2 regions of the Streptomyces sp. NPDC030893 genome follow, and region 2 is predicted to be linked to the other one. Evidence: riboswitches for the same ligand, from Rfam matches in the RefSeq annotation. Region 2 holds a riboswitch; the other holds the start of a gene.

Region 1 (3,873 bases), on a different contig from region 2:
GGTCCACCAGCACCGCCGAGCCGCAGTCCGCGGGCAGCCATCCGCGCTCCACCGCGCGCAGCAGCCGCTCGCTCGCCGCGCGGTGCCGCCGGAACGCGTACCGGGAGACCCCGCGCCCGCGCTCGCGCTGGCCGGCCAGGGCCTGCTGCGGGGTGACGTCGAGCAGGAGCAGATGCAGGCGCGCCCCCCGGCGGCGGGCCTCGCGGGCCAGCCAGCGCCGCACCCAGGCCTGGGTGCCGCAGTCGTGCACGACGACCGCCGCCCCGGCGCGCAGCGCGCGGCGCAGACCGGCGTAGTGGGCGAGGCGTACCAGGGGGCGGTAGACGGCGTAGGGCAGCAGGCCGGGCATGCGGCGGTCCCAGCGGTCGCGGGTGTCCTGGGAGTCGATGCGGGTGCCGCGCACCGTGCGGCGCATCAGCGTGGACTTGCCGCTGCCGGGCAGTCCGGTGACCACGACGAGGTCGCGGGGCCCGAAGAGCAGGGCGCGCGGGCTGCGGCCGTCCCGGCCGCGCAGATCGCGGACGAGGGGCGCCGGCAGTGCGCCGGAGTCCCTGCCGGCCCGGTCGGCCGACTGCGGGGGCAGCGTGACGCCCGTGGTGGCGGCGCACGCCGTGGTCCTGTTCACCGTGTTGGTCCTCCCCTGGGACCGGCTGTGAGTCCGGTTCCCCGCCGAGTGTAAAGAGAAGGTAATGCCCCGGTCTCCCGTTTCCGTGCCTTTCCCGCAACAGGCCTGTCACAGCTCCCTGTGACCGTGCCCGTACAACCTGTGCATCCCAGGAAAGGGTCCCCCTGCCGCACGCTCAAGATGCGTGCAATGATGTGCGCGCCAACTGCATACCGGCCGTTTGAATCCGCGCGGGAGAGTCCCCGGCACCGTTTGCCGCCGGGGCGCCGAAGGAGCAAGTCCCTCCCTTGAATCTCTCAGGCCCCGTTACCGCGCGGGCGAGGCACATCTGAAAAGCGGGCCGCTGCAGCCGTGCTCCAGTGGCTCCACCCAAGGTGCAAGCCGTGCTCCTCCGCTGTGCGGGCGGTCATGGCGAACCTCTCAGGTTCCGATGACAGATGGGGAGGAAGTGCCCTCGCCCTTCATGCCTCCTGGGAGACCGACCGATGAGCAGTACCGAACCTCGCCGGACCGCGCTCGATGCCCTGCACCGGTCGCTCGGTGCGACGATGACCGACTTCGCCGGCTGGGACATGCCCCTGCGCTACGGCTCCGAGCGCGACGAGCACAACGCCGTGCGCACGAAGGCCGGCCTCTTCGACCTCTCGCACATGGGCGAGATCGCGGTCGCCGGCCCGCAGGCCGCCGCGCTCCTCGACCATGCCCTCGTCGGCAACATCGGCGGTGTGAAGCCCGGCCGCGCCCGCTACACCATGATCTGCCGCGAGGACGGCGGCATCCTGGACGACCTGATCGTCTACCGGCTCGGCGAGACGGAGTTCCTGGTCGTCGCCAACGCCTCCAACGCGCAGACGGTGCTGGACGCGCTCGTCGAGCGCTCGGCCGGTTTCGACGCCGAGGTCCGCGACGACCGTGACGCCTACGCGCTGCTCGCGGTGCAGGGCCCCGAGTCGCAGGGCATCCTCGCCTCGCTCACCGACGCCGACCTGGACGGCCTGAAGTACTACGCCGGTCTGCCCGGCACGGTCGCCGGTGTCCCCGCGCTCATCGCCCGCACGGGGTACACCGGCGAGGACGGCTTCGAGCTGTTCGTGAAGCCGGAGCACGCGGTGGAGCTGTGGCAGGCGCTGACCAAGGCCGGCGAGGGCGCGGGCCTGGTCCCGTGCGGGCTGTCCTGCCGGGACACGCTCCGCCTGGAGGCGGGCATGCCGCTGTACGGGAACGAACTGAGCCCCTCCCTGACGCCCTTCGACGCCGGTTTCGGCCGGGTGGTGAAGTTCGAGAAGGAGGGCGACTTCGTGGGCCGCGCGGCGCTGGCCGAGGCCGCCGAGCGGGCCGCGGCGCAGCCGCCCCGCGTCCTGGTCGGCCTGGTCGCCGAGGGCCGCCGCGTCCCGCGCGCCGGGTACGCGGTGGTGGCGGGCGGCGAGGTGATCGGCGAGGTCACCTCCGGCGCCCCCTCCCCCACCCTGGGCAAGCCGATCGCCATGGCGTACGTCGACCCGGCGCACGCGGCGCCCGGCACCGAGGGCGTCGGCGTGGACATCCGCGGCAGCCACGAGCCGTACGAGGTCGTGGCGCTGCCGTTCTACAAGCGGCGGAAGTGACACCGTCGTCGGACGCCCCGCGCGCCTGAGGTGAGCAGGTCGTGCCTGCTCACGGGCGCCGCGCGCAGCCCCCTCAGTCATCCGTCATCCCCCTGTACAGGAGAATTCAGGCCATGAGCAACCCCACGCAGCTGCGTTACAGCAAGGAGCACGAGTGGCTGACGGCCGCCGAGGACGGCGTGTCGACGGTCGGCATCACGGAGCACGCGGCCAACGCGCTCGGCGACGTGGTCTTCGTCCAGCTCCCCGAGGTCGGTGACACCGTGACCGCGGGCGAGACCTGCGGCGAGCTGGAGTCGACCAAGTCGGTCAGCGACCTCTACTCCCCGGTCAGCGGTGAGATCACCGAGGTCAACGAGGACGTCGTGAACGACCCGTCGCTGGTGAACTCGGCGCCGTTCGGGGACGGCTGGCTGTTCAAGGTGCGCGTCACCGACGAGCAGGCCGACCTGATGACCGCCGCCGAGTACGAAGCCGCGATCGCGGGCTGAGGAGTCGTATCCGTATGTCGCTTCTGAACACGCCCCTGCACGAACTCGACCCCGCGGTGGCCGCCGCGGTCGACGCCGAACTGCACCGTCAGCAGTCCACCCTCGAGATGATCGCCTCGGAGAACTTCGCCCCGGTCGCGGTCATGGAGGCCCAGGGCTCGGTCCTGACGAACAAGTACGCCGAGGGCTACCCCGGCCGCCGCTACTACGGCGGCTGCGAGCACGTCGACGTGATCGAGCAGATCGCGATCGACCGGGTCAAGGAGCTCTTCGGCGCCGAGCACGCCAACGTGCAGCCGCACTCGGGTGCGCAGGCCAACGCGGCCGCGATGTTCGCGCTGCTCAAGCCCGGTGACACGATCATGGGCCTGAACCTCGCGCACGGCGGGCACCTGACCCACGGCATGAAGATCAACTTCTCCGGCAAGCTCTACAACGTGGTCGCCTACCACGTCGGCGACGACGGCCGGGTCGACATGGCCGAGGTGGAGCGCCTGGCCAAGGAGAACAAGCCGAAGCTGATCGTGGCCGGCTGGTCGGCGTACCCGCGCCGGCTGGACTTCGCGGCGTTCCGCCGGATCGCGGACGAGGTCGGCGCGTACCTCATGGTCGACATGGCGCACTTCGCCGGTCTGGTCGCCGCGGGTCTGCACCCGAACCCGGTGCCGCACGCCCACGTGGTGACGACCACCACGCACAAGACCCTCGGCGGTCCGCGCGGCGGTGTGATCCTCTCCACGGCCGAGCTGGCCAAGAAGATCAACTCCGCGGTCTTCCCCGGTCAGCAGGGCGGTCCGCTGGAGCACGTGGTCGCCGCCAAGGCGGTCGCCTTCAAGGTGTGCGCCACCGAGGAGTTCAAGGAGCGCCAGCGCCGCACCCTGGAGGGCGCCCGCATCCTGGCCGAGCGCCTGGTCGAGGACGACGTCCGGGCCGTGGGTGTGGACGTGCTGTCCGGCGGTACGGACGTGCACCTGGTCCTGGTGGACCTGCGCGACTCCGAGCTGGACGGGCAGCAGGCGGAGGACCGGCTGCACGAGGTCGGCATCACCGTCAACCGCAACACGATCCCGAACGACCCGCGCCCGCCGATGGTGACCTCGGGTCTGCGGATCGGCACGCCCGCCCTCGCCACCCGCGGCTTCACGGCCGAGGA
Region 2 (3,873 bases):
TGCTCGGCGGGCACGAACGGGTGCAGCTGCCCGAACTCGGGCCAGGTGACCGGTTCCATCTCGGTGGTCGCGTTGAGCTTCATGGTGCAGGAGCCCAGCGGGATCATGCCGCGGTCCAGCGCGTAGTCGCGGTCGGCGAGGCGGCGCAGGTAGCGCAGCATCGCGGTCTCGGAGCGGTGCTGCTGGAAGACGGGGTGCGTCAGGTACTCGTCGTCGCGCAGCAGGGCGTCCGGCAGGGTGTCCGGGGCGGCCGCGTCCAGGGCCTCGATGTCGCCCTCGGCGCCGAAGGCGCTCCACACGGCGGTCAGCCGGTCGCGCGTGGTGGTCTCGTCGCAGGCGATGGAGACGTGGTCGGCGTCGACGAGACGCAGGTTGACGCCGTTGTCACGGGCGGCGGCCACGACCTCGGCGGCCCGCCCGGCGACGCGCACGGTCAGCGTGTCGAAGTAGGAGCCGTGCACGATCTCGGCTCCGGCGGCCCGCAGCCCCTCGGCGAGGACCGTGGCGTACCGGTGGGTGCGCCGGGCGATGACCCGCAGACCCTCGGGGCCGTGGTAGACGGCGTACATCCCGGCCATGACGGCCAGCAGCACCTGGGCGGTGCAGATGTTGCTGGTGGCCTTCTCACGGCGGATGTGCTGCTCACGGGTCTGCAGGGCGAGGCGGTAGGCCTTGTGTCCGTCCACGTCGACGGAGACGCCGACGAGACGGCCGGGCAGGCTGCGCGCCATCTTCTCCTGCACCGCCATGTAGCCGGCGTGCGGTCCGCCGAAGCCCATCGGCACACCGAAACGCTGGGTGGTGCCGACGGCGATGTCCGCGCCCAGCTCGCCGGGCGACTTCAGCAGGGTGAGGGCGAGCAGGTCCGCGGCGACGGTGACGAGCGCGCCCAGCTCGTGCGCCTGGTCGATGACCGGCTTGATGTCGCGCACGGCACCGGAGGCGCCCGGGTACTGGATCAGCACGCCGTTGATCTCGCGCTCGGCGAGCCCGGCGGGGATGCCGTCGCTCAGGTCGGCGACGACGACCTCCACCCCGGTCGGCTCGGCACGCGTCTCGATCACGGCGATGGTCTGCGGCAGGGCGTCCGCGTCGACCAGGAACAGGCCCTTCTTGTTCCTGCCCATGCGCCGCGACAGCGCCATCGCCTCGGCGGCGGCGGTGCCCTCGTCGAGCAGGGAGGCACCGGAGGTGGGCAGGCCGGTGAGCTCGGCGACCACGGTCTGGAAGTTCAGCAGCGCCTCGAGCCGGCCCTGGGAGATCTCCGGCTGGTAGGGCGTGTAGGCCGTGTACCAGGCGGGGTTCTCCATCACGTTGCGCAGGATGACGGGCGGTGTGAAGGTGCCGTAGTAGCCGAGCCCGATCATGGACCCGAGCACCTCGTTGCGGTCGGCCAGGGTCCGCAGCTCGGCCAGCACCTCGGCCTCGCTCCGCGCACCGGGCAGGTCCAGCGCCTCGGCGTTCTTGATCACATCCGGCACGGCGGCGGCGGTCAGCTCGTCCAGCGAGCCGTAGCCGACCTGGGCGAGCATCTTGGCCCGGGCCTCGTGGTCGGGGCCGATGTGGCGCTGTTCGAAGGGGATTCCCCGTTCGAGTTCGGAGAGCGGAGTGCGAGGGGCGGTCATTGAGGAGGCCTCCTGGTCCGACGACCTTCGAGGGGCACCACGGCGCAGGTGCCCGGACGGCCTCCCCCTCTGTCATCTCAACCTGAGAGCTTCACCGGAACGCCCGGGGCGGTCCGGTTTTCACCGTCGGTGAGAGCGGAAGCCGTCGACACCCGCCCTGCTTTCCAGAGTGACCTCGTCCGTGCGGTACGTGTGCCTGAGAGATTCCGGGGAGGATTTGCTCCTTCGGCGCCTCCGGTGGTGCCTGGAGGGCTCTCCCGCACGGGGTCAGCGGCCGATTGCCAGCGTACCAGCGAGCACAACACCGGGGCTTCGAGTGGCCGCACCGCCGATTCTGCCGTTTTGTAGTGCTTACGGATGAGTTTGCGACCAGTGGAGGGCCCGTGCAGACCGACATCGATCCGCGCCACCTGATCGGCCGCAAGGCGTTCGACCGCACCGGAAACCGGATCGGCACCATCGACGAGGTGTATCTCGACGACGCCACCGGCGTACCGGAGTGGGCGGCGATACGCACCGGCCTGTTCAGCCGGGACGCCTTCGTCCCCCTGGAGCCCAGCGAACTGATCGACGGCGCCCTCCACGTGCCGTTCGAACGGGCCCTGATCAAGGACGCACCCGACTTCGGTGTGGGCCGCCATCTCTCCCCCGAGCAGGAACTTCAGCTCTACCACCACTACGGTCTGGACGTCGCCGCGCCCCCTCCGCTGGAGGACCGCGACTTCGGCAGGCTGGCGGGCAAGGACAAGCAGGTCTGACCCGCCGCCCCGCTCACCCGCTCCCGTCGCCGGCTCTCGCGCTCTCGTCCTCCCCCGGTCCCGGTGACACCAGCGGCAGCGGATCCGCCGGTTCCAGGGCCGGGTCGTCGGTGCGGAAGGTCCTCACCCGGCCCGGCCGGGAATCGGGCGTCTCGAAGCGGACGGTGACCCGGCCCAGCCCACTGCCCTGCACCCAGCCGTGCCCGTACGCGCTGTGCCGCACGTCGTGCCCGGCCGGCCAGCGCCGCTCGGCGGGGACCGGGCTCGCCGCCTCCTGCGCGGCCTCGGGCGCCTCGTGAGCGGATTCCTCCCCGGCCACGCCCGCCGCCTGCGCGAACAGGTCCTCCTGGGTGTAGTCGGCCAGTCCGCTGACTCCCACCCCGAGCAGCCGCACCCCGCCCGTGGTGTCGACCGCGTCCAGCAGCCGCGCGGCGGCCTCGCGCACCACCGCGGGATCGTCCGTGGGCCCCCGCAGCGTCTCGGACCGGGTGAGCGTGGAGAAGTCGTACCGCCGCACCTTGAGCACGATCGTGCGTCCCGACAGACCGGCCCCGCGCAGTCTGCGCACGCACCGGTCGGCGAGCCGCACGACCTCCGCGGCGACCCGCACCCGGTCGTGGATGTCCACGTCGTAGGTGTCCTCCACCGACACCGACTTGGCCTCCCGCTCGGCCACCACCGGCCGCTCGTCCCGCGCCAGCGCCATCGCGAACAGCGCGTGCCCATGGGCCTTGCCCAGTAGCCGTACGAGTTCGTCCTCCCCCGCCTCGGCGAGTTCGCCGACCGTGTGGATCCCGGCCCGGCGCAGATGGTCACCGGTCGCCGGGCCCACACCGGGCAGGGTGCGCACGGACAGCGGTGCCAGCAGCGCACGCTCCGTGCCCGGCTCGATCAGCACCAGCCCGTCCGGCTTCGCCTGCTCCGAGGCGATCTTCGCGAGCATCTTGGAGACGGCCAGCCCCACCGAACCGGTGAGCCCCGTGACCTCCCGTATGTCCGCGCGCAGCTTCGCCCCGGCCAGACGGGCCGACCGCTCGTCCCAGGCGCTGCCGCCGGCCTCCAGGTCCACGAAGGCCTCGTCCAGGCTGAGCGGCTCCACCAGCGGCGACATGGCCCGCAGCAGGCCCATCACCTGCTCGCTGATGGACCGGTAGAGGGCGAACCTCGGCACCAGGTACGCGGCGTTGGGCGCGAGCCTCCGGGCCTGCGCCATGGGCATCGCCGAGTGGACGCCGAAGATCCGTGCCTCGTACGAGGCGGTGGCGACCACACCGCGCGGCCCGAGCCCGCCCACGACGACGGCCTTCCCGCGCAGACTCGGCTTGGACGCCTGCTCCACCGAGGCGAAGAAGGCATCCATGTCGAGATGCAGGATCGTGGGCGCGGCTCTCACGTGTCCGATGCTGCCCTACGCCACTGACAATGCCCTGTTGGGAGGGGTGCGGGAGCTTCTCAGACGGCCTTGTTGCGGCGCCGCGCCAGCTCGTCCA

Evidence for each region. A riboswitch is a leader RNA that binds a small molecule or an ion and turns the genes downstream of it on or off. The one in region 2 is predicted to bind glycine.
Region 1: another riboswitch for glycine. It lies ahead of gcvT (glycine cleavage system aminomethyltransferase GcvT); the one in region 2 lies ahead of gcvP (aminomethyl-transferring glycine dehydrogenase).

What each region holds. Positions count from the first base shown of each region.
Region 1 is NZ_JBVIFC010000007.1:272,027-275,899, forward strand. Features, by position in the region: gene ACZ434_RS16795 (AAA family ATPase) at 1-625, opposite strand, end outside; glycine riboswitch at 847-947, shown strand; glycine riboswitch at 948-1,072, shown strand; gene gcvT (glycine cleavage system aminomethyltransferase GcvT) at 1,111-2,229, shown strand; gene gcvH (glycine cleavage system protein GcvH) at 2,343-2,720, shown strand; gene glyA (serine hydroxymethyltransferase) at 2,735-3,873, shown strand, end outside.
Region 2 is NZ_JBVIFC010000013.1:218,489-222,361, forward strand. Features, by position in the region: gene gcvP (aminomethyl-transferring glycine dehydrogenase) at 1-1,625, opposite strand, end outside; glycine riboswitch at 1,800-1,895, opposite strand; gene ACZ434_RS24115 (PRC-barrel domain-containing protein) at 2,009-2,383, shown strand; partial or broken gene ACZ434_RS24120 (DNA polymerase IV) at 2,302-3,776, opposite strand; gene ACZ434_RS24125 (MerR family transcriptional regulator) at 3,836-3,873, opposite strand, start outside.